2 regions of the Azospirillum sp. B510 genome follow, and region 2 is predicted to be linked to the other one. Evidence: predicted binding sites of a transcription regulator. Region 2 holds the regulator's gene; the other holds the start of a gene.
What was found. Region 2 encodes HrcA, which represses chaperone genes, less so after heat shock. Its sites were predicted from a motif close to GTTAGCACTCNCCNNNGGNGAGTGCTAAC; they were not measured.
Positions count from the first base shown of each region.

Region 1: the regulator HrcA is predicted to act here: its motif matches at 2,354-2,382, upstream of groES (co-chaperone GroES).

Region 1 covers NC_013854.1:393,657-397,848, forward strand. Annotated here, with positions in the region: gene AZL_RS01820 (COX15/CtaA family protein) at 1-1,012, opposite strand, end outside; gene AZL_RS01825 (lysozyme) at 1,151-1,645, opposite strand; gene AZL_RS01830 (hypothetical protein) at 1,806-2,045, opposite strand; gene groES (co-chaperone GroES) at 2,445-2,735, shown strand; gene groL (chaperonin GroEL) at 2,785-4,192, shown strand, end outside.
Region 2 covers NC_013854.1:3,245,555-3,249,746, forward strand. Annotated here, with positions in the region: gene AZL_RS15080 (DUF6691 family protein) at 1-143, shown strand, start outside; gene AZL_RS15085 (creatininase family protein) at 262-1,008, shown strand; gene hrcA (heat-inducible transcriptional repressor HrcA) at 1,160-2,200, shown strand; gene grpE (nucleotide exchange factor GrpE) at 2,252-2,869, shown strand; gene AZL_RS15100 (response regulator) at 3,040-3,405, shown strand; gene AZL_RS15105 (DUF1848 domain-containing protein) at 3,413-4,192, opposite strand, start outside.

The sequences.
Region 1 (4,192 bases), 460 kb from region 2:
GGGCGGCGGCGATCGGAATCCACACCACGGTCAACAGCGTGGCGATGCCCATCGCGATCTGCAACAGCACCATGGCGCCGGAGGCCAGCGCTGCGCGGCCGGCGCGGCCGGGAAGGCGGGTGGCCAGGACTCGGGCGCTCAGCAGCAGGACGACAAGACCGGTCAGGATCGCCAGCGTGCGGTGGATCAACTGGATCGCCGCGGTGTTCTCCACCGGGTTGAGCCACCAGGGGGTCAGCGTGTTCACCTCCGGCGGGATCCAATGACCGTCCATCAGCGGGAATGTGTTGTAGGCGAAGCCGGCATCCGATCCGGCGACGAAGGCGCCCCAAACGATGGTCACGGCGACCAGCCCCAGCGCCCAGCGGGCATGGCGGCGCAACCCCGCCGCCTCCGGCCGCCAGCCGGCCAGCGGCAGCGGGTCGAGCAGGCCGAGCGCGGTGCGCAGCAGCAGGGCATAGATCAGGATCGCGGTGCCGAGATGCAGGGCCAGCCGGTAATGGCTGACATTGGGTGAATCGACCAGCCCGCTCTTCACCATGAACCAGCCGATGCCGCCCTGCAAGCCGCCGAGCAGGAACAGGCCGGCGAGCTTCGGCCACAGAGCGGACGAGATGCGGCCCCGCATCCAGAAGCGCAGGAAGGGGATCAGGAAGACGAAGCCGATCAACTGGCCCCACAACCGGTGGAACCACTCCCACCAGAAGATCGACTGGAAACCGGCCAGATCCATGTGGCTGTTGTAGATGCGGAATTCCGGCGTCGCCCTGTACAGTTCGAAGACCCGGTTCCATTCCGCCTCCGACAGCGGCGGCAGGATGCCGATCAGCGGCTTCCATTCCACCATCGACAGGCCCGATTCGGTCAACCGGGTGATGGCGCCGATCACGGCCATGACCAGCACCATGGCGGCGCAGACCAGAAGCCAGAGGGCGATCGGCCGGTTCGGATTCGGCCGGATGGCGGAGGCGAGGCTGTCGGAGGCGAGGCTGTCGGAGGCGAGAGCGGTCAAGGCGGCATTCCGGAGCGCGGCGGTGGGATGTCCGCAAATGTGGGGCGAACATCCCGTCCCGTCAAACGGCTCTTGTCCGATGCCGGCAACGCCGGCTCGAAGGGGCCGGCACAAAGGGGCCGGCTCGGAGGACCTGGCTCAGGGCGTGCCGTCCCCGGTGGTGACGCCGGTCTTGGGCTGGCCGGTCTGGCTCACGAACAGCGCCTCCTCCGCCGCACGGCGGGCGACGAGGCCGGGCAGCCTGGTCGGCGTGCCGTTCACCGTGGCGTAGACCCAGCGGCCGAACTGGCCGGCGGCACCGGCATAGTCGCCGCTGTTCAGCAGCCTCAGCAGGGTCGAGCTTTCCAGGCTGCCGGCGCCCAGATTGAAGACGAAGGAGGCGAGCGCGCCGCGCTGATCCTCGTTCAGGGCAACCGTGACCAGGGCGTCGACATGACCGGCGGCGGCGGTCAGGTCGGAGGCGAGAAAGGCGTCCGCCTGTTCGACGGTGATGGTCTGCCCCATCTCGACGCCGGCGGTGTGACCGTAGCCGATGGTGGGAACGCCGGCCGGGCAGAGATAGGCGTCGAGATAGAGACCTTCGAAATGCTTCACGAGGTCGACCGCGGCTTGGCAGACCGGCTGGGTGGCCATGGATGGAAACTCCCGGATGGCGCGTTTTGCGGTCGCTGCCGACCGCCTTCGGGCGCGATCCTATCCTGCACGCTCGCGTGACGGGAAGTGTCGGTTTGAAATTGTCGTATTTGGTCGGAAGCGAATGGTCCGGGGGCGGCGATGGGATGGGGCGATGGTGTCAGGGCGTGAGGGTCTGCGCGGCGGCGAACAGCACGAACAGGGCGAACAGCAGCGCGAACAGCCCGGCGATGGTCGTGGCCTCCAGAAACGCCTCGATCAGCTGGCTTTCCCGGTTCCGCCAGCGCGTCCACAGGCCGGAAGCGATCTGACGGACGATGTGACGGAGGATTTGGGCGACGATGGCGGATGGCGCCTCGTGGCTTTCCATCCAGCGTTCAGCCTTCCGCTTCGCCATCATCGTGCCCTCCATCCTTGCCCCGGTGATTTATTAAAATTTTAGCGAAAGGCCGGAGACAGGGCTGTGACGGCGGTCACAGGGAGCCGTCGGGATCCGTTTTCCTGGTTCGGTGGGGACTCGCCGGCACGGGGACGGCCGGGTCCCGAATCGTGACCGTTCGAAGAAATCTCGCCGGCCCGCCATGCGGGTCGGAACAGGAAAATCAATACATCCCAATATGTTATCGGAAGGCTCCGAGGAATGGCGTCGACAGTCGCGTCAAATTCCCGAACGAGCCTCTTGAATCCCAAAACCGCTTCGATTAGCTGTCTGGCACTCGCCGGGCGGGAGTGCTAACAGCCTCCGGCCGGCGGAAAATCCATCAGTCAGAACCAAGCCTTGATCCAAGGAGGCATTCCCATGAAGTTCCGTCCGCTGCACGACCGCGTCGTCGTCAAGCGTCTGGAGTCCGACACCAAGACCAAGGGCGGGATCATCATCCCCGACACTGCCAAGGAAAAGCCGCAGGAAGGCGAAGTCATCGCCGTCGGTCCCGGCGCGCGTGACGAGTCGGGCAAGGTCGTGGCGCTGGACGTCAAGGCCGGCGACCGCATCCTGTTCGGCAAGTGGTCGGGCACTGAAGTGAAGATCGAAGGCGAGGATTTCCTGATCATGAAGGAATCCGACATCATGGGCGTGATCGAGGCCTAAGTCCTCCGCCCGTATCCTTCGAAATTTACCAGTAACAAGGAATCGAGACATGGCTGCCAAAGACGTCAAGTTCGGCCCCACCGCGCGCGAGAAGCTGCTGCGTGGCGTTGACATCCTCGCCGACGCCGTGAAGGTCACGCTGGGCCCGAAGGGCCGCAACGTCGTGATCGAGAAGTCCTTCGGCGCTCCGCGCATCACCAAGGACGGCGTGTCGGTCGCCAAGGAAATCGAGCTGGCCGACAAGTTCGAGAACATGGGCGCCCAGATGGTCCGCGAGGTCGCCTCGAAGACCAACGATCTGGCCGGTGACGGCACCACCACCGCCACCGTCCTGGCCCAGGCCATCGTCCGCGAAGGCGTGACCAAGGTCGCCGCCGGCCTGAACCCGATGGACCTGAAGCGCGGCATCGACCTGGCCGTCGCCACCGTCGTCGCCGACATCCAGGCCCGCGCCAAGAAGGTCACGACCAACGACGAGATCGCCCAGGTCGGCACCATCTCCGCCAACGGCGAAGCCGAGATCGGCAAGATGATCGCCCAGGCGATGGAGAAGGTCGGCAACGAGGGCGTCATCACGGTGGAAGAGGCCAAGAGCCTGGACACCGAGCTGGACGTCGTCGAGGGCATGCAGTTCGACCGCGGCTACCTGTCGCCGTACTTCGTGACCAACGCCGACAAGATGGTCGCGGACCTCGAGAACCCCTATATCCTGCTGCACGAGAAGAAGCTGTCGGGCTTGCAGCCGCTGCTGCCGGTTCTGGAAGCCGTCGTCCAGTCCTCGCGTCCGCTGCTGATCATCGCCGAGGACATCGAGGGTGAGGCGCTGGCCACCCTGGTGGTCAACAAGCTGCGCGGTGGCCTGAAGATCGCCGCCGTCAAGGCTCCGGGCTTCGGCGACCGCCGCAAGGCGATGCTGGAGGACATGGCCATCCTGACCGGCGGCCAGGTCATCTCCGAGGATCTCGGCATCAAGCTCGAGAACGTCACGCTCGACATGCTGGGCACCGCCAAGAAGGTCGTGATCTCCAAGGAGACCACCACCATCGTCGACGGCGCCGGCGACAAGGCCGACATCGAGGCCCGTTGCGGCCAGATCCGCGCCCAGGTCGAGGAGACCACCTCGGACTACGACCGCGAGAAGCTCCAGGAGCGTCTGGCCAAGCTGGCCGGCGGCGTCGCCGTCATCCGCGTCGGCGGTGCGACCGAGGTCGAGGTGAAGGAGCGCAAGGATCGCGTTGACGACGCGATGCACGCCACCCGCGCCGCCGTGGAAGAGGGTGTGGTCGCCGGCGGCGGCACCGCCCTGCTGTACGCCTCCAAGGCGCTGGACGCCCTGACCCCGGCCAACGACGAGCAGCGCGTCGGCATCGACATCATCCGCCGCGCCCTCCAGGCGCCGGTCCGTCAGATCGCCTACAACGCCGGCACCGACGGCTCGATCGTGGTCGGCAAGCTGC
Region 2 (4,192 bases):
GGCTGGCCGGCATCTGCCCCGGCCCGGCCCTGGTGCTGCTGGGCAATGACGGGCTGTCGGCCCTGCTGTTCGTGGCGGCCCTGCTCGCCGGCGGCGGCATCGCCGATGTCCTGCTGAGGCTTCCGCACCGGCAGCGGACCTGAGCCCGCCACACCGCGTAAGCGTCCGTCGCATGGCTCCCGCCACGCCGGACGGGGTTGGTGAAGAAAATCCGCCGGCTTATGTTGGTTTGACCAATCACCCCGGCGGGAAGAGGCACGCGTGCAACTGCATCTCAGCACCTGGAGCGAGGTCGAGTCCTATCTGAAGACCTCCAAGGGCATCATCATGCCGATCGGCTCGACCGAGCAGCATGGGCCGAACGGACTGGTCGGCACCGACGCCATCTGCGCCGAGGTGATCGCGCGGGGCGTCGGCGACGCCACCGGCGCGCTGGTCGGCCCGACGATCCCGGTCGGCATGGCGGTCCATCACATGGAATTCCCCGGCTCGATGACGCTGAAGCCGTCCACCCTGATCGCCGTGCTGCGCGACTATGTCGGCTCGCTGGTCGAACACGGGTTCGCGCGCTTCTTCTTCGTCAACGGCCATGGCGGCAACATCGCCACCATCCGCGCCGCCTTCTACGAGATCCATGCGGAGAACCGGGCGCAGCGCGGCCGCGAGGCGCCGGACCTGCGCTGCGCCCTGGTGAACTGGTGGGAGAATGCCGAGGTCGGCCGGCTGTCGCGCGAGCTGTACCAGGGCAAGGAGGGGTCGCACGCCACCCCCAGCGAGGTGGCGCTGACCCAATACGCCTATCCCGACTCGATCAAGACCGTGGCGATGGAGCCGGAACAGGCGCCGGCCGGCGGCTTCCACGACGCCCGCGACTTCCGCCGCCGCTATCCCGACGGCCGCATCGGCTCCGCCCCCGGCCTCGCCCGGCCCGAGCATGGCCGGCGCCTGTACGAGGCGGCGGTCGGCGCCATCGCCGCCCAGTACCGCGGTTTCCTGACGGAAGAATAAGGGGCGGTCACGGCGCCGCGGAGCTTCTTCGCCCCGCAAGTTGATTCGGCGGTCGGACCTGCCTAAATTCGGACCGGTTGACGGACTTCCCCGTCCGCGACCGCCGAGCCCGAACGGAAGCACGACCGCCCTAGTCCATGATCAACGGCCCATGATCAACGAGCTGAACCAGCGATCGCGCGAGATCTTCCGGCTGATCGTCGACGCCTATGTCGCGTCGGGCGAGCCGGTCGGCTCGCGCACGATCTCGCGGCGGCTTGGCATGGCCCTGTCGCCCGCGACCATCCGCAACGTGATGGCCGACCTGGAGGAGCAGGGGCTGCTCTATGCCCCGCACACCTCGGCCGGCCGCATCCCGACCGACGCCGGCCTGCGCATGTTCGTCGACGGCCTGCTGGAGATCGGGTCGCTGACCGAGGACGAGCGCGCCTCGATCGAGGCGAAATGCTCCGCCTCCGGCCGCGCCTTCGCCGACGTGCTGGGCGAGGCGTCGACCATGCTGTCCGGCCTGTCGCACTGCGCCGGCCTGGTGGTGGCGCCCAAGACCGACCGGCCGCTGAAACACATCGAGTTCGTGTCGCTCGGCCCCGGCCGCGCCCTGGTCGTCCTGGTGAACGAGGACGGGCTGGTCGAGAACCGGGTGATCGAGGTGCCGCTGGGGGTTCCGACCTCCACCCTGCAAACGGTGTCGAACTTCCTCAGCGCCAAGCTCGCCGGCCGCACGCTGGACGAGGCCCGGCAGGAGGTCATGCAGGAGATCGAACAGCAGAAGACCCAGCTGGACGAGCTGTCGCGCAAGGTGGTCGCCGCCGGGCTGGCCACCTGGGCCGGCAGCGCCGGAGCCAACGCCGGCCAGCTGATCGTCCGCGGCCAGTCCCGCCTGCTGGAGGACGTCACGGCGCTCTCCGACCTGGAACGCGTGCGCGGCCTGTTCGAGGCGCTGGAGACCAAGGAGACGATGCTGCGCATGCTGGACGCCACCGGGCGCGGCGACGGCGTGCAGATCTTCATCGGCGCGGAGAATGTGCTGTTCAGCCATTCCGGCTGTTCGATGATCATCTCGCCCTTCCAGAACAGCCGCGAGCAGGTGATCGGCGCCATCGGCGTCATCGGCCCGACCCGCCTGAATTACGCCCGCATCATTCCGCTGGTGGATTACACCGCCAAGGTGGTCAGCCGGCTGATCGGCTGACCATCGCTCCCACCCCCCTCCGCCTTTGACCAAGCAAGAATTGAGAAAACCATGAGCGAAGAGCAGAACAAGCCCTCCGACGCCACGGCCGAGCCGACCGAGACCACCGCCGACACCGCCGCCGCCAGCCAGACGGATGCCGGCCAGGCGGGCTCCGGTTCTCCCGAGGACCGCGTCGCCAAGCTGGAGGCCGAAGTCGCCAGCCTGAAGGACCAGCTGCTGCGCGCCATGGCGGAGACGGAGAACACCCGCCGCCGCGCCCAGCGTGACCGCGAGGATGCCACCAAGTTCGCGGTGTCCAGCTTCGCCAAGGAACTGGTGTCGGTCGCCGACAATCTGCGCCGCGCGCTCGACGCCGTGCCGGCCGAAGGCCGCGAGCGGGACGAGATGCTGAAAGGCCTCGCCGTCGGTGTCGAGGCGACCGAACGCCAACTGTTCGCCGCCTTCGACCGCGCCGGCATCAAGAAGCTGGACCCGGCCGGCGAACCGTTCGACCCCAACTTCCATCAGGTGATGTTCGAGATCGAGAATACCGGCAAGGCGGCCGGCACCGTCGTCCAGGTGCTGCAACCCGGCTACACCATCCATGGCCGGCTGCTGCGCGAAGCGATGGTCGGCGTCGCCAAGGGCGGCGACGCCGGCGCGCAACATGTCGATACGAAGGCGTGACAGGTTGATTTCCAACAGCCCCCCGGTTCGACGGCGATGCCGCCGGGCCGGGGGGTTCCGTTATTCGAAATACGGGATACCAGAGGTTGACGGTCGGCGGTAAAGTGCCTAGGCCTGTCCCGTTGATTTCCCGGACCGATTTCCGGGCCGAGCAAGCGGAGCCGCCGACCATGCCCAAGAATGTCCTGACCGTCGACGATTCCAAGACCATCCGCGACATGGTCGGCTTCACGCTGAAAGGCGCCGGCTATGAGGTGGCGGAGGCGCCGGACGGGAATGCCGGTCTGGCCCTGGTCAACCAGCGCAGGTTCGACTGCATCATCACCGACCTGAACATGCCGGGCCTGGACGGGCTGGCCCTGACCCGCGCCATCCGCGCCTCGGCCACCAACCGCGCCACCCCGGTCCTGCTGCTGACCACCGAAGCCGACCCCACCAAGAAGACCGCCGGCCGCGAAGCCGGCGCCACCGGCTGGCTGGTGAAGCCCTTCAACCCGGAAAAGCTGGTCGAGACGGTGCGGAAGGTCTGTCCGTAAGGATGGTTCAGGAAGGCGCCACCCGCCGCGCTACCAGAAATTCCCCATCCGGGTCATGCGCGGCGAAACGCCGCTGCGCCGTCCCGCGATCGGCAACCGCGTAGCAATAGACGCAGCCGTGCGGGCAGCTGTCGTAATCGCCGATGTCGCGGCTTTCGGCGCACAGGCAACCGGGCCGGTTGCCCTTCTCCCGCGCGGCCACCGGATACCCCGCGACATCCGACAGCCGCAACGCATCGACGCAGCGGGCCGGCGCCGTGCCGGGGATGCCCACCAGCTCGGGCTGGGTGCAGAGCGTCAGCGCCATCCCCTCCCCCGCCGCGATCCCGGCCAACTCCGCCAGCAGCGCGCGTTTCTCCGCCGCCGCCGGATCGCGCCAGCCGATGCCGGCGGCGGCGAGGTTGCTCGCGGTCTTGCGGTAGGGCTGGAGAAAGGACACCACCACCTCGTCCGTCACCCCGCGCAGCGCCCGCGCGATCCGGGCGAAACTCCCGCGGTGCCAGTTCGGCGGCGTCGCGTCGGTCAGCAGGATGGGGTCGTAGCGCCAGACCGCGGCGCGCGGCCCCCAACGGTCGCGCACCCGCGCCAGATGACCGACCGCCGTCTCCCAGGCCGGGACCGAGCGCTCCAGCGCGGTCGGCAATCCGGTGACGCTGTACTGCGCGATGAAGGGAAAGCCCCGCTCCGCCACGCTGTCCAGCGCGCCGAGGAACGGCCCCAGATTCTTGGTCCAGAAGATGAACCCATCCACCGCCGGCCGGGTCAGGTCGATGCGATGGGTCTGGCC